One region of the Bacillus sp. 1A genome, then DNA from elsewhere that is predicted to be linked to it. Evidence: riboswitches for the same ligand, from Rfam matches in the RefSeq annotation. Region 1 holds a riboswitch; each other region holds the start of a gene.
The links. Region 1 has a riboswitch for S-adenosylmethionine ahead of ACUN0F_RS05895 (bifunctional O-acetylhomoserine aminocarboxypropyltransferase/cysteine synthase). Riboswitches for the same ligand answer to the same signal wherever they lie in the genome.
Positions count from the first base shown of each region.

Region 2: linked by a shared signal. The riboswitch ahead of ACUN0F_RS07910 (methionine ABC transporter ATP-binding protein) and the one ahead of ACUN0F_RS05895 (bifunctional O-acetylhomoserine aminocarboxypropyltransferase/cysteine synthase) in region 1 are both predicted to bind S-adenosylmethionine.
Region 3: linked by a shared signal. The riboswitch ahead of metK (methionine adenosyltransferase) and the one ahead of ACUN0F_RS05895 (bifunctional O-acetylhomoserine aminocarboxypropyltransferase/cysteine synthase) in region 1 are both predicted to bind S-adenosylmethionine.

Region 1 is NZ_JBQYLZ010000001.1:1,169,251-1,176,353, reverse strand. It holds gene ACUN0F_RS05905 (homoserine dehydrogenase) at 1-926, opposite strand, end outside; gene metA (homoserine O-acetyltransferase MetA) at 1,069-1,974, opposite strand; gene ACUN0F_RS05895 (bifunctional O-acetylhomoserine aminocarboxypropyltransferase/cysteine synthase) at 1,958-3,256, opposite strand; SAM riboswitch class I at 3,350-3,454, opposite strand; gene ACUN0F_RS05890 (chloride channel protein) at 3,774-5,006, shown strand; gene ACUN0F_RS05885 (YjjG family noncanonical pyrimidine nucleotidase) at 5,047-5,742, opposite strand; gene ACUN0F_RS05880 (transcriptional regulator YeiL) at 5,849-6,520, shown strand; gene ACUN0F_RS05875 (FMN-dependent NADH-azoreductase) at 6,584-7,103, opposite strand, start outside.
Region 2 is NZ_JBQYLZ010000001.1:1,584,952-1,592,054, forward strand. It holds gene ACUN0F_RS07885 (arsenate reductase family protein) at 12-377, shown strand; gene gcvH (glycine cleavage system protein GcvH) at 419-802, shown strand; gene ACUN0F_RS07895 (toprim domain-containing protein) at 1,144-1,488, shown strand; gene ACUN0F_RS07900 (thioredoxin family protein) at 1,492-1,800, shown strand; gene ACUN0F_RS07905 (hypothetical protein) at 1,955-2,299, shown strand; SAM riboswitch class I at 2,425-2,532, shown strand; gene ACUN0F_RS07910 (methionine ABC transporter ATP-binding protein) at 2,710-3,735, shown strand; gene ACUN0F_RS07915 (methionine ABC transporter permease) at 3,728-4,393, shown strand; gene metQ (methionine ABC transporter substrate-binding lipoprotein MetQ) at 4,418-5,230, shown strand; gene metQ (methionine ABC transporter substrate-binding lipoprotein MetQ) at 5,302-6,108, shown strand; gene sufC (Fe-S cluster assembly ATPase SufC) at 6,347-7,103, shown strand, end outside.
Region 3 is NZ_JBQYLZ010000001.1:1,819,515-1,826,617, reverse strand. It holds gene ACUN0F_RS09130 (MogA/MoaB family molybdenum cofactor biosynthesis protein) at 1-33, opposite strand, end outside; gene ACUN0F_RS09125 (hypothetical protein) at 364-543, shown strand; gene ACUN0F_RS09120 (hypothetical protein) at 550-729, shown strand; gene metK (methionine adenosyltransferase) at 771-1,970, opposite strand; SAM riboswitch class I at 2,140-2,261, opposite strand; gene pckA (phosphoenolpyruvate carboxykinase (ATP)) at 2,490-4,076, shown strand; gene ACUN0F_RS09105 (hypothetical protein) at 4,350-4,547, shown strand; gene ACUN0F_RS09100 (ATP synthase subunit I) at 4,663-5,046, opposite strand; gene ACUN0F_RS09095 (hypothetical protein) at 5,338-5,559, shown strand; gene ACUN0F_RS09090 (DMT family transporter) at 5,588-6,493, opposite strand; gene ACUN0F_RS09085 (iron-sulfur cluster biosynthesis family protein) at 6,732-7,055, opposite strand.

The sequences.
Region 1 (7,103 bases):
GCTGTTGCTGTCGGTAAACTTCCTGCACCTGGCCCATAAAACATCGTTTCTCCGACCGCTTCACCATACACATATACAGCGTTATATTCGTTTTGCACGGCCGCAAGAGGATGTGTATTTGGAAGTAGTGTCGGTTCAACTGTCACCTCTAATTTTTCACCATCTCGCTTCGCAAGACCGATTAATTTAATCGTGTATCCTAAACTCTTACTGTATTCAATATCTTCTTCTGTAATAGAAGTAATCCCTTTTACCTTCACATCTCCAAGCTCTACATTTGTAGAAAAACCAAGGGTAGCCAAAATCGTCATTTTTCTCGCTGCATCTAAACCTTCCACATCTGATGTTGGATCTGCTTCTGCAAATCCAAGTTGTTGGGCTTCTTTTAACACGTCGTTATATGCTCTCCCTTCATCTGACATTTTCGTCAAAATAAAATTTGTCGTTCCATTTACAATTCCCATTACTTTCGTAATAAGATCTGAAGAAAGTCCTTCTACGATACTTCGTAAAATCGGAATCCCTCCGGCTACACTTGCTTCATAAAACAAATCTGCTTTATTATCTTTTGCTACCGCTAAGAGTTCCGCCCCATGTAACGCCATTAAATCTTTATTGGCAGTTACAACATGCTTTCCACTTTGTAAAGCTTGCAAAATATATGCTTTTGCATCATCAATGCCACCCATCACTTCGATGACAACGTCAATATTTGGATTATCTAAAATTTCATTTACATCTTGTGTTAATAGAGTAGAAGGTACCTCTACCTCTCTCTCTTTTTCAATATTTTGTACTAGTACTTTCGTTACTTTTACAGGACAACCTACTTGGTGGATAAGTCGCTCTTGATGATCTGTAATGATACGAACTACACCACTCCCAACTGTCCCAAGACCTAATAAACCAACTTGAATTTCTTTCATAATACTGTCCACCCCTCAAAAATTGTGTTTAGATGAAATTATATGAGTAAAAAATCTGAAAAACAATGTTTTTTGAACATTCGGAAAAATATAAGTTAATCTTTACAAAGAAAACGTTGCCACGTGTTACACAATCTTTTTTTTATAATACATAAGGGGTTTCTTGATACACGTAATAATTCAGCCAATTAGAGAATAATAGATTCCCATGGCTTCTCCACCTTACAAGTGGTTTCTCATCTGGATTATTATGCTTAAAATAATTTTTCGGCACATCAATATTTAACCCTTTTTGGCGGTCCCGTTCGTATTCTTGCTTTAACGTATCACAACTATATTCACTATGCCCGAGCGCAAACACTTGCCTTCCTTCTTGCCCAATGACAAGGTGAACACCCGCTTCCTCAGAATTTGCTAATAATGTTAAGTCTGTCACCTCTCTAATATCACTCTCTCGTACTTCTGTATGACGAGAATGCGGGGCAAAAAACAATTCATCAAACCCTTGTAACAATTTCACATGTTGCTCACGAACTTCATGTTCAAATACACCGAACATTTTTTCCTTAAGAGGATACTTTGGAACACCATAATGATGATACAAGCCAGCTTGTGCCCCCCAGCAAATATGAAGCGTAGATGTTACATTCTTTTTTGAATACTCCATAATACGTTTAAGCTCTTCCCAATAATCTACCTCTTCAAAAGAAAGAGTTTCAACTGGTGCTCCTGTAATAATAAGTCCATCAAATTTCTCATTCTCAATATCACGAAATGTTTTATAGAAACTCGTTAAATGGTCCTGCGCTACATTGCGAGACAAATGTGATTCCATATGAAGTAAGTGAACATCTAATTGCAACGGTGTGTTGCCAATTAAACGAAGTAATTGCGCCTCTGTTTCTTGCTTTGTAGGCATTAAATTTAAGATAGCAATTTTCAATGCCCGGATATCTTGTGTTTCTGCTCGCTCCTTCGTCATTACAAAAATATTTTCCTTCTGCAACACTTTGCGAGCTGGTAAATCTCTATCAATTATGATCGGCATGTTCTTTGCCTCCGACTAGCGCTGCTTCTAAATCTGCAATAATATCAGAAACATCTTCTATACCAACCGATAAACGAATTAAATCTGATGTAACGCCAGCTAGACGCTGATCTTCAGCACTTAATTGTCTATGCGTTGTGCTAGCAGGATGTATAACACAAGTTCGTGCATCCGCTACATGCGTTACGAGAGTTGCTAGTTTTACATTTGCGATAAATTCTTTCGCTGCTTCTAATCCGCCCTTAATGCCGAATGTTAAAACACCACTAGCACCTTTTTTCAAATACGTTTGTGCTAACGAGTAATTTTCATTACTATCTAATCCCGGATAATTCACCCATTCAATACGTTCATGGTTAGCAAGCCACTTAGCAACTGCGAGAGCATTTTCACTATGACGCTCCATTCTTAAATGCAGCGTTTCTAAGCCGATATTGCTAATATACGCATTGAATGGGCTCATACAGTTTCCGTAGTCTCTTAATAATTGAACACGCGCCTTCACAATATAAGCTGCTGCACCAAAATTTTGAACGTAACTTACGCCGTGATAACTTGGATCCGGTTCAACAAGTTCAGGATATTTCCCATTTGTCCAATCGAAGTTCCCTCCGTCAATGACAATACCGCCTAAAGAGCTTGCATGACCATCAATATATTTCGTCGTAGAATGAACGATAATATTTGCTCCGTGCTCAAATGCTTGGCATAAATAAGGAGTTGCTAATGTATTATCCACGATAAAAGGTACTTCTAACTCTTTCGCTGCATCTGAAAATTCTTTGAAATTTAAAACGTTCATCGCTGGATTTCCTAACGACTCTGCATAAACAAGTTTCGTCTTATCATTAGCAAGGGCCACAATTTCATCAGCACTTAAATTCGGATTAAAGAACGTAACGTCAATACCAAGCTTACGCAAACTCACTCCAAATAAATTAAACGTTCCGCCATAAACTGTGGAAGAACAAAGCAAGTGGTCTCCGCTACTACAAATATTTAAAACAGCAAGCATAATGGCAGCCTGCCCAGAAGCCGTTGCAACAGCTCCTACACCACCCTCTAAATCCGCTAACTTTTGCTCAAATGCAGCTAAAGTAGGGTTTCCAATACGCGTATATATATATCCTTCTGCCTCTAAATTAAATAGCGCTGCTAAATCATCTGAAGTATCGTATTTATACGTTGTACTTTGATAAAGTGGTAAAACACGCGGTTCACCATTCTTTGGTGTATAGCCACCTTGCACACAAATTGTTCCTTTTCCCCATGATTCTCCCATCTCTCATTCTCCTTTCTTTTATACAAAATAAAAAAACTGCTCCTTTCCTGAAAACAAGAAAGGAGCAGTTTGAAAACACGCTCTAAAGGCTCTTTCTTATCTTTCAGGATTATTACCTGCAGGATTTGGCACAATTCCGTTATACGGCTGTTGCCAAGGTTTCATCGGGCCTGTCCCTCCACCTTTTCTTGATAAGACTATGCAATTACCGTTGATTTTATAGCAATAATTTCCTAATGTCAATCAGTTTTTCTGAATGTTCTAAATTAAACGTAAAGAATTTGACATGCATAACAAAAGAAATATATTCCATATTCATTTAAAAAAGACCTTTTAAAACCCACGATTACTATATAAAATTAAGTAAGTAGTTTAACTGTATACATTTCAAACTCTCACGAGACCTCAATATATTGAATAAGCCAACCTCTCAAAAAGATACTATACATATTCATTTCATTTCACAGTAGCATATTTAATCCTTTTGACATTAAAACTTACATAACGGAGGTATAACATGACAAACACAAAGGACATGCACTATATACTCATCCTATACGGCATTCTTTTAGGCTCTATAGTAGGAGCTACAGTCTGGCTATTTTTAGTTACAATAAATATCGGCATTCACTTTATTTGGGGATACTTACCTACTATTTTCTCTTCTCCCCCGTATTACACTATTTGTGTAACAACTATCGGTGGTATTCTCGTTGGTTTAACCCAAAAATACTTCGGCACATATCCACGTCTTATGCCGGAAGTGATGAGTGAATATAAAAAAACAGGTAGAATTGAATACCTTTTTGTACATAAAGCTACTTTAACTGCGATTATCGTTTTAATATTTGGAGCTAGCTTAGGTCCCGAAGCAGCACTTGTTGGAATTATCGGTGGACTTTGTACATGGGTAGGGGATCGCTTTACATTCGCCTTAAAAGGAATGAATGAACTAACAGAGGTTGGAATTGGTGCTACTTTAAGTGTAATTTTTAACGCGCCATTATTCGGTTATTTAGCGCCAAATGAAAATGAGGGTGAGCAAATTAACGAATTTTCTAAAGGAAAAAAAGCAATTGTATATTTAGCTACCACTTTCGCTGGCTTTTCTGTTTATTTATTACTTAGTAAATTCGATAATCGCGGATCCTTTATCGTTGATTTTGGGGAAGGTTCCCTTTCTCTTAATGAATGGATCGCCTTTCTACCACTTGCTAGTATTGGTGCTATAGTTGGTTTCTTTTATTTCAAATTTGAATTCACATTAGAGAAATTAATCCATCCCTTCAGGGAATACAAACTATCACTTAGTATTATCGGTGGTATTTTATTAGGAATTACAGGAACTGTTCTCCCGTACACATTATTCTCAGGAGAACACCAATTAAAAGATTTAGTCGTTGAATGGAGTCATTTATCCTTCTGGGTATTACTTCTTTCAGGTGTTTTAAAATTATGTATTACTGCCGTTTGTTTAAATACAGGTTGGCGCGGTGGACATATTTTCCCAATTATATTTGCTGGATCTAGTATCGGATATGCTATAGCTTCCATTATCCCGATAGATCCAATCGCTTCGGTAGCCATCGTCACGACAGCAATTTCAAGCTATGCATTAAGAAAACCAATTGCTATAACATTACTATTACTCATGTTTTTCCCGCTCAATTTACTATTACCGATGCTTGGAGCGGCAGCGATTGGTAATGCATTTCCACTTCCTAAAAACAACGAAGCTACAAACGAATAAAAATAGGCAGTAGGGACAAAAGTTCCACTGCCTATTTTTATTACACACGTTGCTTCAATAACGCATATAACTCTTCAAAATTTTGCACTTCATATGTTGGCACAATCTCGCTATTATTTGATTTCTTTTCTGGATTAAACCAACAAGTATCAATTCCCGCTACATATCCACCTTTAATATCAGCACTTAACGAATCCCCAATAATGAGTCCTTCTTCAAAGGAAAAATTAGGAATTCGTTCAAAAACATAATCAAAATATTCTTTCATCGGCTTTTGGAATCCCGTATCTTCAGAAACGAAAATATCTTTAAACAAGGCATGTAATCCTGCATTACGTAAACGTTTATCTTGCGTCTTAGAAATACCGTTTGTCACTATATATAAATCGTACTCACTTTGAATTTGATTTATAAATTCAAACGCACCTTGCATAAGTTGGTCTCCTTCTTCTAAGTAGCTACGATAATTATTTTCGAATAATATCCCGTCTACTTCTTCCCCGTATTCTTTAAACAAAATCGAAAACCGTGTACTTACGACTTCATCACGGTTTATTTCACCTTCTTCAAAAGCATCCCAAAGGCTTTTATTAATTTTTTTATACCGCCTTTCAACCTCGCTAGTTAGATGGATCCCTTTCTCTTCAAAAAGCATACGTAACGCCATTTTCTCCGCCTTCTGAAAATCTAACAATGTATCATCTACATCAAATAGCAATGTTTTATATTTTTTCATAAGCCCTTCACACACTCTTTTCTACAAAAATAAATTTACGTAAATCGTATCATTCCTTCTTGTAAAAATAATAGGAGATATCTCATACTAAACATGAGGTGAAAATATGAAAGTCAGCAAAAATAGCGACGAAATCTCTCATTACATGCAAACTTACAACTTCCATACTCTTTTTTCTTTTGATGTCTTACCTTACGCTGAACTACATTCCTTTCAAAAGAAAGAAAGGATATGTAATGAAGGCGTTGATGTTCCTTATCTTTATTACTTAATTTCCGGGAAAGCGAAAATATATATGAGTCACAAAAACGGGAAGGTCTCCTTAATTAACTTTATTCAAGCACCTTCGTTCATTGGAGAATTAGGATTAATTGGCGTAGAATCCGTTACGAAAACAGTGGAAGTGATTGAAAATTGTATGTGCTTAGCGCTTCCTCTTAAAGATTGTCAGCATCTTTTGTTGCAAGATGCTACCTTTCTACAGAAACTATGTAAATTTATCGGTGAAAAAACAATTAGCCGAACAGAAAGTTACGCCAAAAACAATAGTTATCCGTTCGAAAATCGATTAGCGGCGTTTATTCTATTAACAGAACAAAATAACAGTTATACAGAAAAACATACCGAGGCTTCGGAATACTTAAATGTCAGCTACCGCCATCTTTTATACGTATTAAACCAGTTTTGCCAGCAAAATTACTTAAAAAAAGACGGAAGAACCTATTACATACAAGATCGAATTCAATTAGAAAAACTGGCTGATGAACTTAAAATATAAAAAAAGTAGCATTAACGTTTACCTGTTAATGCTACTTTTTTCGAGTGACGATTCTATTTTCAATTAAAATTTGCTTGCTACTTTAGCTGCTTCTTCAAGACCAGCTGTAATGATCTCTTCTGCTTTATCTGGGAATTGGTTATGTCCTTCAATAACTACTGTTTCCATATTTGTTGCACCGAAGAAGCCCATCATGCTTGCTACATATTTAACAGCCATTTCTACTTCAGCTGCTGGACCTTCAGAATATACGCCGCCGCGCGCATTTAATAATGCAATCTTCTTATCTCCAATTAGACCAACTGGACCTTCTGGCGTATATTTAAACGTTTTGCCAGCTCGGTTTAAATAATCAATATATGTGTGTAGCACTGCTGGAATCGTTAAGTTCCATAATGGGAAACCGAAAACGACTTTATCAGCTTCTAAAAATTGATTTAAATACTTATCAGCAACTGCTACTGCTTTTGCTTCCTCTTCAGTTAAATCAAATCCTTTACCTGCTTTAAACGTACCATTAATCATATCTACGCCTACATATGGTAATTCTTCTTTATATAAATCAAGTTCTACTACTGTATCA
Region 2 (7,103 bases), 420 kb from region 1:
TAGGTGAATTTATGACAGTAACATTTTATTCATATCCAAAGTGTGGCACATGTCAAAAAGCAAAGAAATGGTTTGAGGCAAACAATGTAGCATATGAGATGATTCATATTGTTGAAAATCCACCATCAAAAGAAGATTTACGTAATTTACATGAAAAAAGTGAATTACCATTAAAAAAATTCTTTAATACAAGTGGAATGCGTTACCGCGAACTTGGTCTGAAAGATAAGTTAAAGGATGCAAGCGAAGACGAAATGTACGAACTTTTAGCATCTGATGGCATGTTGATTAAACGTCCAATCGTAACAAATGGAACGAATGTAACACTTGGTTTTAACGAAGAGCAGTTTGAAAGTGTGTGGAAAAAGTACCAATAAGGTATTTTTACATAATTAATACATTCACTGGAGGTACAGTCATGAGCATTCCAAATAATTTACGTTACTCTGAAGAACACGAATGGGTAAAAACTGAAGGTAATGAAGTTGTTATCGGTATTACTCACTTTGCACAAGGTGAGCTAGGCGATATCGTATTCGTTGAACTTCCTGAAGTAGGTGCAACAATCGAAGCTGACGAGCCATTCGGAAGCGTAGAATCTGTTAAAACAGTTTCTGAGTTATACGCACCTGTAAGCGGTAAAGTTGTAGCAGTAAACGAAGAATTAAGTGACCAACCAGAACTTGTTAACGAATCTCCATACGAGGGTGCATGGATGGTTAAAGTTGAACTTTCTGATGCAAGCCAAGTTGAGAAGTTATTAACTGCAGAAAAATATGCAGAAATGACAAACCAAGACTAATTATAGTCGACTGAAGGACAGCCTTTGTGCTGTCCTTTTTTATTTTGTGTAAAATAATGAACGTAGAATCATATACTAATTATCGTGTAGGAGAACGTTTTTGAAAAAACTTTCGTTTAAGTTTTTATTGACCAGCTCCAGCGGCTAGAACAGTCGGTCATTTCACTCCTGAACTTGAGGCAAAAAGCGCCTCTAGTTCAGGAGTTCCAATGCCCTCTTGTTCTGAGCAAGCCGCTTCTGCTTTTCTTTTGCAAAAATAAACAGGAAACAACATGAAAATAACGAATATACTATATACTAAGTTAAAGGTTGTATAGTATATGGTGATCGGGTGATGACATATGATTTATGTAGAAAAAGTCATTATTGTAGAAGGTAAATCAGATAGAAGAAAGATTGAATCTATTATTCGTGAACCGGTGGAAATTGTTTGTACAAATGGTACAATTGGTTTATCGAAAATGGATGAGCTCATTGATCAGTTTTTTGATAAGGAAGTGTATGTACTAGTGGATGCTGATGATGCTGGAGAAAAGTTAAGGAAGCAATTTCGAAAAGAATTTCCGCAAGCAGAGCATATTTATATTGATCGCTCGTACCGAGAAGTGGCAACTGCGCCATCTTCACACTTAGCAAATGTATTATGGGGAGCTGACATTGACGTTTATACAGAATATTTACGGTAAGGAATGATAGAAGTGATTGATTGGACAGGAGCCGAAGCTACAGCCCTAATAGAGAACGAAGAAAAAACAGTGTTATATGTATATACTCCAATGTGTGGAACATGCCAATTAGCAAAAAAGATGTTAACAGTTGTTGAGATGACAATTGAAGACTTGAAAATTGGAATGTTAGATTTAAATTATGCTCCGCATTTAGCGAAAGAGTATGGAATCGAAAGTGTACCGTGTTTACTTGTTTTTGAAAATGGGACACTCATGAAGAAGATATATGCATTTCATTCGGTTGAATATTTATATACGGAATTAAAGTAGGCGGCAAAGTTTTTGCCGCCTCGACATATTTCTCGGGAAATATGTCGAGATGCAGGGTGGTTACAGTATTTGTCGAGCGAAAGTAACAGGATTGTTCTTTAGTGAGAGGGAATGGTATGTGTAATAGAAAGTGATATGAAGGATGTGATTTAGGGTGAAATTATATTCTTTGCTGCAATCATTTGTAAATTACGCTAATGGTCAATATCATTTAGAGCCGCTTTTAAGACAAGGAGAAAAAACTGTTAATTTCCGCTTTGGAGATGAAAGTTGTTCGTTACAAATTTCAAGAGATTATATAGAGCTGCTACATGAGGAAAGAGGAACGGAGCAAATCGTTTGTGCAGATGAGGAAGATGTAAAACAATTGGTGAACGGCAATGTACGATTGCAAATGTTAATGAACGATGGACGTGTACAATATTCGGGAACGTATCGAACGATGCTATTAGTTGAATCGATGTTTCATATATGTAAACCAATGTCAGTAGGCGCTTAAAATTCTGAAGTTTCATTTTTTAAGAAAATTTCTGTTGACATGATGTGTGGATATTGATACAATTCAATTCATAAAATATAGACAATTTCATAAATTACAAATCAGACGAAAATGTAATCTGATTTCTCTTATCAAGAGAGGTGGAGGGACTGTGCCCTGTGAAGCCCGGCAACCGTCAACTTATGTTGAAATGGTGCCAATTCCTGCAAAGCAAATGCTTTGAGAGATGAGAGAGAGGGATAATGTTGTTATATACGCATATAAACCTTTCTGCTTCTCTAAAGCGGAAAGGTTTTTTTGTTGTTTGAATGTGGAGGACATTCAAATAATAAAAGTAATGATAACGGTGGACTACGCGCATCAAAAATAAAAAATTGCGGAGTCGATCAAAACAAAAAGGGGTGAACATCATGATCTTGTTAGAAAATGTAAAGAAAATATATAAAGCAAAAAGCGGTGATGTCACTGCTGTAGATAATGCCAATTTAAAAATAGACAAAGGTGAAATATTTGGTGTGATCGGATATAGTGGCGCTGGGAAAAGTTCTTTAATCAGATTATTCAATCAGTTGGAAAAACCAACTTCTGGCCAAATTACAATTGCAAATCGTGTGATTTCAGCAATTACAGGGAGTGAACTTCGTAAGGCAAGGCAAGAAATCGGAATGATTTTTCAGCACTTCAACTTACTTTGGTCACGAACTGTACGCGAAAATATCGAGTTCCCACTTGAAATTGCAGGTGTTGATAAGGCGAAGAGAAGAAAACGAGTGGATGAGTTAATTTATCTTGTTGGATTAGAAGGAAGAGGAGACGCGTATCCATCTCAGCTGAGCGGAGGACAAAAGCAACGCGTGGGTATTGCAAGAGCATTAGCTAACAATCCACAAGTGCTTTTATGTGATGAAGCGACATCAGCTCTTGATCCAGAAACGACAGATCAAATTTTAGATTTATTATTAGATATTAATAAGCGTCTCGGTTTAACAATTGTACTCATTACACACGAGATGCACGTGATTCGAAAGATTTGTAATCGAGTGGCGGTAATGGAGAAAGGGAAGATTGTAGAAACGGGTCCAGTACTTGATGTATTCCGCAATCCGCAGAAAGACATTACAAAGCGATTTGTACAGCAGTTAACGGATTCTGAAGATACAAATGAAACGATTGAAAGTTTAATTGAAAAGTATCCAGATGGTAAAGTAGTTCGTTTGCAGTTTATCGGTGAAGCTGTAGAAAGACCAGTACTTCAAAGATTAATGCAACGCAGTGATATAGAAGTTAGCATTTTGCAAGGAAACATCGCCCAAACAAATAACGGCTCTTACGGTAGTTTAGTTGTTCATTTAAATGGTGAGGAAACAGCGATTCAGCAAGCAATAGAGGGAATACATCAAGATCAAGTAGAGCTGGAGGTGATTGCACATGGATAAGTTGATCACAAATGTTGATTGGAATCAAATGTTAGAGGCAACTGGTGAAACGTTATATATGACGGCAATCGCAGCTCTGGCCACATTTGTTTTAGGACTAATTTTAGGGTTGTTACTCTTTATGACAGCGAAAGATAATTTATGGGAAAACAAAGCGGTTAATACGGCAATTGGAGCGTTCGTAAACATTTTCCGCTCGATACCATTCATCATTTTAATCATTTTATTAATCCCATTCACAAAGATTCTGCTTGGAACAATTCTTGGAGCGAGTGCAGCACTGCCAGCTTTAATTATTGGAGCGGCACCGTTTTACGCGAGAATGGTTGAAATTGCACTTCGCGAAATTGATAAAGGTGTAATTGAAGCTTCAAAAGCGATGGGAGCAAAAACAAGCACTATTATTTTGAAAGTATTAATTCCAGAATCGTTACCAGCATTAGTATCTGGTATTACGGTTACAACAATCGCTTTAGTAGGCTATACAGCAATGGCGGGGGTTGTTGGTGCTGGTGGCCTTGGAACACTTGCTTATTTAGAAGGATTCCAGCGAGGAAATAACGATGTAACAATCGTTGCGACAATTTGTGTATTACTAGTGGTATTTTTCATTCAGTGGATTGGTGATCGTGTAACGACTCGAATAGATAAACGATAATAAAAAAACAGGAGGATGTTTCAAATGAAAAAATTATTACTTACAGCACTTATTTCAACTTCTATTTTTGGGTTAGCTGCTTGTGGCGGGAAAGATAAAGATGAAAAGAAACTAGTTGTGGGGGCTTCTAACGTGCCGCACGCTGAAATTTTAGAAAAGGCAAAACCGTTACTTGAGAAAAAAGGAATTGAATTAGAAGTGAAAAAGTTCCAAGATTACGTGTTACCAAATAAATCGTTAGCGGATAAGGATTTAGATGCAAACTACTTCCAGCACATTCCGTATTTAGAAAAAGAAATGAAAGATAAAAAATATGATTTTGAAATAGCAGGGAAAATTCACTTGGAACCAATTGGTGTATATTCTCAAACATATAAGAGCTTAAAAGAACTTCCAGACGGGGCGACAATTATTATGAGTAATTCCGTTACTGACCATGGACGTGGTTTAGCAATTTTACAAAAAGAAGGCATTTTAAAAATTAAAGACGGAGTAGATCCAGTTAGTGCAACTCCAAAAGATATTGTAGATAATCCGAAAAACTTAAAGTTCAAAACGGATATCGAGCCTGGTTTGTTACCACAAGTGTATAACAATAAAGAAGGCGACGCTGTTTTAATTAACTCGAACTATGCAATTGATGCGAAATTAAATCCAGAAAAAGATGCAATTGCAATTGAAGGTGATGATTCTCCATACGCAAACGTATTAGTGGTTCGTAAAGGTGATAAAGATAAAAAAGGGATTAAAGAGCTTGTAGAAGTATTGCATTCTAAAGAAATCGAAGACTTTATTAATAAAGAATATAAAGGAGCGGTTGTTCCTGTAAAAGAATAATTGCTGAAAAGAGCTGGTGTATGCCAGCCTTTTTTATAACTACATAACTATAGGGGAGAAGGGGACATCATATGAAAAAGATTCTATTGTCAGTTGTTACAGCGCTGTCTGTATTTACATTAGCTGCTTGCGGAGGGAAAGAAGAGAATAAGCTTGTTGTGGGAGCTTCTAACGTGCCGCACGCTGTTATTTTAGAAAAAGCACAGCCGATATTAGAGAAAAAGGGTATTAAATTAGAAATTAAAAAATTCCAAGATTATGTGCTGCCGAATAAAGCGTTAGCAGATAAGGAAATTGATGCGAACTATTTCCAACACATTCCTTACTTAGATAAAGAAATTCAAGAAAAGGGATATAAAATTGTAAACGCAGGAAAAATCCATTTAGAGCCAATGGGCATTTATTCTAAGAAGTATAAAAGTTTAAAAGAATTGCCAGATGGCGGAACAGTTATTATGAGTAATAACGTAGCGGAGCGTGGCCGTATGCTCGCATTGTTACAAAAAGGCGGCGTTATTAAATTAAAAGACGGTGTAGATGTTGTTAAAGCAACAGTAAAAGATGTCGTGGAAAATCCGAAAAACTTAAAGTTTAAAACAGATGTAGAGCCTGGATTGTCACCGAAGTTGTATGAAAATAATGAAGGCGATGCTATGTTTATTAATTCAAACTACGCAATTGACGCGAAATTAAATCCAACAAAGGATGCAATTGCGATTGAAGGATCAGATTCTCCTTATGCAAATATTATTGCAGTTCGCAAAGGTGACGAGAAGAAAAAAGAAATTAAAGAATTAGTAGAAGTACTGCATTCAAAAGAAATTCAAGACTTTATTAATAAAGAATATAAAGGTGCTGTACTGCCAGTAAGTGAATAAATATAAGGAAAGGATTGGGAATTTCCCAGTTCTTTTTTCTTTATATAAATAAGAAGAAAGGTGTATCATATAAGGATGCAAGGGAAATACTTATATACATTTGTGAAAAAATTGTTACATTTTTTCATCGTTTGCGATATCATTTTATTTGATATAAGATTAGAATGAGAATAAAATGAGAATATGAACGTTTTAGTAATTTTTAAAATGTATATATAGGATTAATGGAGGTATTGAGATGGCTGGTTCTACATTAACGGTTAAAGACTTACATGTATCAATTGATGGAAAAGAAATTTTAAAAGGTGTAAACCTTGAAGTAAAAGGTGGAGAAATCCACGCAATTATGGGACCTAACGGAACAGGTAAATCAACTTTATCTTCTGCCATTATGGGTCACCCAAAGTATGAAGTAACAGAAGGTAGCATCATCATCGACGGTGAAGATGTATTAGAAATGGAAGTAGACGAGCGCGCACAAGCAGGTCTATTCTTAGCAATGCAATATCCAAGTGAAATTAGCGGAGTAACAAACGCTGACTTCTTACGCTCTGCAATTAACGCACGTCGTGAAGAAGGCGATGAAATTTCTCTTATGAAATTTATCCGTACTTTAGATAAAAACATGGAATTCCTAGAAATGGATCCAGAAATGGCACAACGTTACTTAAACGAAGGTTTCTCTGGTGGAGAGAAAAAACGTAACGAAATTCTTCAATTAATGATGATTGAGCCGAAAATCGCAATCTTAGATGAAATCGACTCAGGTCTTGATATCGATGCATTAAAAGTTGTATCTAAAGGTATTAACCAAATGCGCGGCGAAGATTTCGGTTGCCTAATGATTACGCATTACCAACGTTTATTAAACTACATCACTCCAGACTTCGTTCACGTTATGATGAACGGTCGTATCGTTAAATCTGGTGGCCCTGAGCTTGCACAACGTCTAGAAGCTGAAGGTTACGACTGGATTAAAAAAGAATTAGGTATTG
Region 3 (7,103 bases), 650 kb from region 1:
TGGCGCTTGTTTTTTATGTTCAGTTACGCTCATTTTTTATCTGTCCTTTCATTTTCTTGTAAAATTATGTATGAAGCAAAGAATTCAACATGATACAATATAAGTATATTTATCCATATAAAGGAGCTTTACATGATTCAAAATATAAAACGATCCGTACCCATTATACCATTCCTAATTATATTATCCCTTTTTCAATGTATCGCTTACGAATTCGATATTAACTTTTTAAAATTGCATGTACTTTTGCCTGATGGTGGTATTCGTTACTATTTGACTAGCACATTAATTCCTCTCACACTTGCCTATATAATAGATTTTATTTTTAAACGTTCTATCTCTAAATAAGGAGGTCTACATATTATGGAACTTTATAAAAAATTAACAACAACATTTATCCTCTTATTTGTCGCTTCAATCACTGTCGGCTTTTCCTTAAAAAGCGCAATCCCATACGCTACATTAGTAAGTATTATATTCGCAACACTATTTTTACTCAGCAGTGCCTTTTGCGCGGGTAAAGCACGTCAAATGAAAGGTTGATTACATATGTTCCAGAAGAAACCAATCCTTTGTAAATCATGTGAAAAGGAAATACAAACGTATGAAAAAGCATGGATTCATATGCCCTTTCCAGCAAGTGGTATGACTAATATGAAAAAGTATATTGAGCTAGACGGCGAAGTGTATTGTAGCTCATGCATTCAAATTAGAAGTAAAACAAAATAAAAAAAGCTTTGCGCTCACCGCGCAAAGCTTTTTTTCATATATTATAGACCAGCTTGCTCTTTTAAAGCTGCAGCCTTGTCTGTACGTTCCCATGTTAGGTCTACATCAGTACGTCCGAAGTGGCCGTAAGCTGCTGTTTGTTTATAAATTGGGCGACGTAAGTCTAGCATTTTAATAATACCAGCTGGGCGAAGATCGAAGTTGTTACGAACTAGTTCTACTAGTACGTCTTCAGATACTTTACCAGTCCCGAATGTATCAACTGAAATTGATACTGGTTGTGCTACACCAATTGCGTATGCAAGTTGTACTTCTGCTTTGTCAGCAAGACCAGCTGCTACGATGTTTTTCGCAACATAACGAGCTGCATATGCTGCAGAACGGTCAACTTTCGTTGCATCTTTACCAGAGAATGCACCGCCACCGTGGCGAGCGTATCCACCGTAAGTATCAACGATGATTTTACGTCCTGTTAAACCAGCATCACCTTGTGGTCCACCAATTACGAAGCGGCCAGTTGGGTTAATGAAGAATTTCGTTTCTCCATCCATTAATTCTGCTGGAACTACAGCTTTAATTACATGCTCTTTTAAATCGCGATCGATTTCTTCCCATGTAACATCTGGATGATGCTGTGTAGAAATTACGATTGTATCTACACGTACAGGTTTACCATTTTCATCATACTCAACTGTAACTTGCGTTTTTCCATCCGGACGTAAGTATGATAATGTGTCATCTTTACGTACTTCAGTTAAACGGCGAGCTAATTTGTGAGCAAGCGAGATTGGAAGTGGCATTAATTCTTGTGTTTCATTACATGCGAAGCCAAACATTAAACCTTGGTCTCCCGCACCAATTGCCTCAATCTCAGCGTCAGTCATTAGACCTTCGCGTGCTTCTAGCGCTTGGTCAACACCCATAGCGATGTCAGCAGATTGCTCATCGATAGATGTTAAAACTGCACAAGTTTCTGCATCGAATCCGTATTTTGCGCGTGTGTAACCAATGCCTTGAATTGTTTCACGAACGATTTTTGGAATATCTACGTAAGTAGAAGTCGTAATTTCCCCCGCTACCAATACTAAACCAGTTGTTACAGTTGTTTCACAAGCTACACGTGCATTTGCGTCCTTTGATAAGATCGCATCTAAAATTGAATCAGAAATTTGGTCACAAATTTTATCTGGATGTCCTTCAGTTACAGACTCAGATGTGAACAGATGACGTTTTTTTGTCATGTGGTAAACCTCCCTACAGTAATTGTATATATTGTACGGAACTCATCCTTAATTTGCCACAAACTGCGACATACATTTATTCTCCCACACAAGCATACAGAAAAACCTTTCCTACTTTACATAGAGGAAAGGTTTAATTTGCTACTTGCATACTGCTTTTTGCCCTTTGCTCTTATCGTTCGAGACCGTTAGCCTCGCACAGGTTTTAGCACCTATTCACCTGTATTTACCACTACAAATGAGGTTGCTGGGCTTCATCGGGCCTGTCCCTCCGCCAGCTCGGGATAAGAGAGTATCCGTCCCAACCTATACTAAAGAAATGATATTCATTTGTCAATTAATATTCACATTTTCCTGAAAGTTTTTCTCAATACGCCTGGAATGAAATATTAATAAGGAAATAATACATTCACACAAACAAAAAGAAATAAATAGTATACATTATTTATATAATTGTGTTATACTCTTGTTGGGGATTACGAGAAATATTTCATTAAATGAAAAGGATGGTATATAAATATGAGTACTGTGAATGTCCAAATTGGTTTACACGAATTATTGAACGGAAGCAATGCACAGATTCAACTAAGTGTTCCGCAATTAGTGGAAAAAGTATTAATGCGAAATGAAGGGAAATTAACTTCTACTGGTGCCGTTTCTGCTTCAACAGGAAAATATACAGGACGTTCTCCTAAAGATAAATTTATTGTGAAAGAAGCATCGGTTGCTGACAAAATTGCTTGGGGAGCAGTGAATCAGCCGATCTCTGAAGAACATTTTAATAAATTATATACTAAAGTTTTAGAATACTTAAAAGAAAAAGAAGAGTTATTCGTCTTCAATGGATTTGCAGGTGCTGACCGCAATTACCGCCTACCAATTCAAGTTATTAACGAATATGCATGGCACAATTTATTTGTACATCAATTATTCATTCGTCCAACTGAAGAAGAATTAACAACTCATGAATCAGAGTTCACAATTGTTTCTGCACCGAATTTCAAAGCTGATCCAGCTGTTGACGGTACAAACTCTGAAGCATTCATTATGGTTTCATTCGAAAAACGTATCGTACTAATTGGTGGTACAGAATACGCTGGAGAAATGAAAAAATCAATCTTCTCTATTATGAACTTCTTACTACCTGAACAAGATATTCTTTCTATGCATTGCTCTGCAAACGTAGGTGAAGAAGGCGACGTAGCACTATTCTTCGGTTTATCTGGAACAGGTAAAACAACATTATCTGCTGATCCACACCGTAAATTAATCGGTGATGATGAGCATGGTTGGTCTGATAACGGTGTATTCAATATTGAAGGCGGTTGCTACGCAAAATGTGTAAACCTTTCTCACGAGAAAGAACCACAAATTTTCGATGCAATCAAATTTGGATCTGTTTTAGAAAACGTTATCATTAATAACCAAACGCGTATCGCAGACTATAACGATACTACTTTAACAGAAAATACTCGTGCTGCATACCCTATGCATGCGATCGACAATATCGTACTGCCAAGTGTTGCTGGACACCCAAATACAATCATTTTCTTAACTGCTGATGCATCTGGCGTATTGCCTCCAATCAGTAAGTTATCAAAAGAACAAGCTATGTATCATTTCTTAAGTGGTTACACTAGTAAACTAGCAGGAACAGAGCGCGGTGTTACATCTCCGCAAGCAACATTCTCAACTTGCTTCGGTTCACCATTCTTACCACTTGATGCATCTCGCTATGCTGAAATGCTTGGTGAAAAAATCGAGAAACACGATGCGAAAGTATTCTTAGTAAACACTGGCTGGACTGGTGGCGAATACGGCGTTGGTAAACGTATGAACTTAGGTTACACTCGTGCAATGATTCAAGCAGCATTAAGCGGTGAACTTGCGAAAACTGAAACAGCTAAACATGACATCTTCGGTCTTGAAGTTCCACTTCACGTACCAGGTGTACCTGACGAAGTATTAATGCCTGAACAAACTTGGGCTGATAAAGCTGCTTACAATGCGAAAGCAATCGAGCTTGCAAGCAAATTCAAAGAGAACTTCAAAAAGTTCGACAGCGTTTCTGAAGATATTATTAACTTAGGCGGTCCAATCGCTTAAGTACAAACTTTCTGTTGGAATAACCCTTTTACTCATATGAATAAGTGTCGTGTAACCGTAAAGTTTCGCGTACTCACCGACAAAACCCAATGCGGCTTAACGCTTATACACACTTACATAAAAAAGAAGCTTACGTTTTTAACGTAAGCTTCTTTCTATATCTTCTCTCTTCATCTGTGACTTAGTTCGTAAAATTACAGAAAATTCACTTTATAATCATTCATTATTATTTTTTCATGGTACAATTTACATATTCAGGAAAGGATGAGGCCTATGAAAAATTTTTCTCGTACAGGAAAAATTTTATTCAGTTACGGAGCGATCCAAATGTTTTGGGGACTTGTGATGCTTAACGTTAATTTATTTGAGCATACAAGTGAAACGATAAAATATATTATTCTAATTACCGGAATAATTTGTTGTATTATATCCACCTTTTTTAAAAAACATAAGAGTCATACTAATACGTGATTTCATGTTAGCTTATAGGAAGCAGAAACCTGTATTTTATGCAAATTTATGCTTCCTATTGTAACTACCCCTCGCCGGACCCTCTATTCCATCTAAAAAGAGGCTTTTTATCTTTTTAGCTCTTTGTTAATTCTTCCTCATCTTTCATACTATAGTAGCCTAAATTCACAACGATTAAGAAATAACCACCCAGAATCCCTACTGCAAATGCCCACATAACCATGTGGTGCTCAATTTCGTACATAATAACAGCACCCAAAATGGCAGCTGCAAAACGATTAAACATACCGAGCGTCGGTGCTTTCGTTTTCTTTACGATACTATCTCCAAGCTTCTCAATTCGTCTCCCTAAAAGCCAAACACAATACATACTTACGATAAGTCCAATTCCAGCACCTAGAAAATGGGCTGAAAACGGCGTTAACATCCACCCTAGCAAAAGAAAACCTAGTAAATAATACGATTGAATTTTAAATGATCTTAATGACATACTAATCATGCTGTTCTCCTCTTCAGTAATTTTTATCTATCCAACAAAAGCTGTATAACTCATTTCTTTCGAGTTCATACTACTTAAAATTCATTTCACTCAAATTAAAAACAACATAAACAGTATGTTCATGTTGTTTGAATGTTTTCAGGAAATAATATTATACAAGATTTCAAACATCATATTCTCATAATTTGTGACGTTTTTCCAAACATTTTTCGTCCATTTATGAAAAAAGTGATATCAATTTCTGAACATACGGATATGATGTAATAAGTACACAAATAAAGGGGGCGTCTAATGATTTATTTTTTAATGGCTCTCATTCACCTCATTATCCCTGCACTTATTGGACTTTCATTGTATTGGTACACGAAAAATCATAGTATTTTCTACGCTGTCCTCGGTGTTCTTCTTCCAGGTATTATTCTTATCACACTCTTCCGTATTCCATTTTTAAACTTAATTCCACTTATTACTGCTATCTTATTTCTCGTCTTCTTACCAAAAATAAAAAAATAGGAAAGCAGATCATAGATGATCTGTTTTCCTATTTTGATATAGGTTCCCCCGCAGTAGAATGAATGTTTACTTTCTCTGATTTCACAAACCATAGACCGAAGAAAATAATAATTCCACCGATTATTTGTTGAAATGATACATATTCATTTGCCCATACAGCTGCAAATAAAACAGCTACAAGTGGCGTTATATACATATATACCATCGTATGTGATGCGCCAATTTTTTGAATACCAACATACCACATCACTAAACCAAATACTGTTACAAAGAAAATGGAATATAGTAAAGCGAATAGTGTCATTCCATGTGTAATGTGAAATGGCATTATAAATACATGTGGTCCACTTAACAATAAAAGCGGAATCGCGCCAACTAATGCTGACCATGCGGTAACACGTAGTGCTGAATATTTTTTAATTAATGGACCTGCTAAAACTGGATAAAGCCCCCAGCATATTGATGTAATAAGTCCAATTCCGTTACCATAAAAAGAACTAGCAAGCGAATGCCCTGCTACTAAAACTAATGCAGCACCACCAAAGGCAATTATAGAACCGATGAACTTTCGAGAAGAAAACTTTTCTTGTTTCAAAAAAATAGCAAATACAGTTGTAAAAATAGGTGAAATAGAAATGAGTAAAGAGGCATTTGTAGCGGACGTATATTGGACAGTTTCCATAAATAACGTTTGATACAGTACAATACCTACAACGCTAACGATGATTAATCTAGGTATATCCTTTCGTTCCATATAAACCGAATTTTCAATAAAAAATGTAAGGAGTAACATAAGCGGTGCCGCTGATATCATCCGAAGTGCAGTAAACTCAATTGCTGTAAATTCTAAAAGTCCATATTTCGCAATCGTATAGTTAATCCCCCAAATAATAACGACTGCTAAAATTAATAACTCAATCCCCCATCTTCTCATGCGTATCCCCTCCGCAAATAAAATTATACAGAAAATTCAATCACATGTACATTTCATTATGTGAAAAAAATCTTTGTATTGTATGAACGTTTTGATACATGAAATTATATCAGCGATTTTCTGAATATATCGGCGATTTTTTAAATATATCGACTTACCAACAAAAAACGACAATAATAGCGACTTATACAATAAAAAAGGTGGTTCCAAAATACGTTTTGGAACCACCTTTTCTTTACTACACTCGAACGTGTAACTTCATATTTGGATTATAAAATTGGCTCGGGCTCTTCAGCTGAAAAGTCCCTCCACCTTCATGCCAATCAACTGTTAATTTATCATCCATAAATACAAGCTTTGTGCGATCTGCGATAAAGCTAAACCGGTTTGATTCGATATCCACATCGCGCTCATCTTTTTCTGCTACAGCTACTAAATCGATAATTCCGCTCATTACACAACCGCAACCTTCATTATCGTAAAATAACTTTATATATTTCGCCTCATTTGGAATCGTATCCATAATTTTTTTATATGCTGCTTCTGTTACAGTAACGTACATATTCTAAACTTCATCCTCTCTTCTCGTATCCTTCATATATTGTACCAC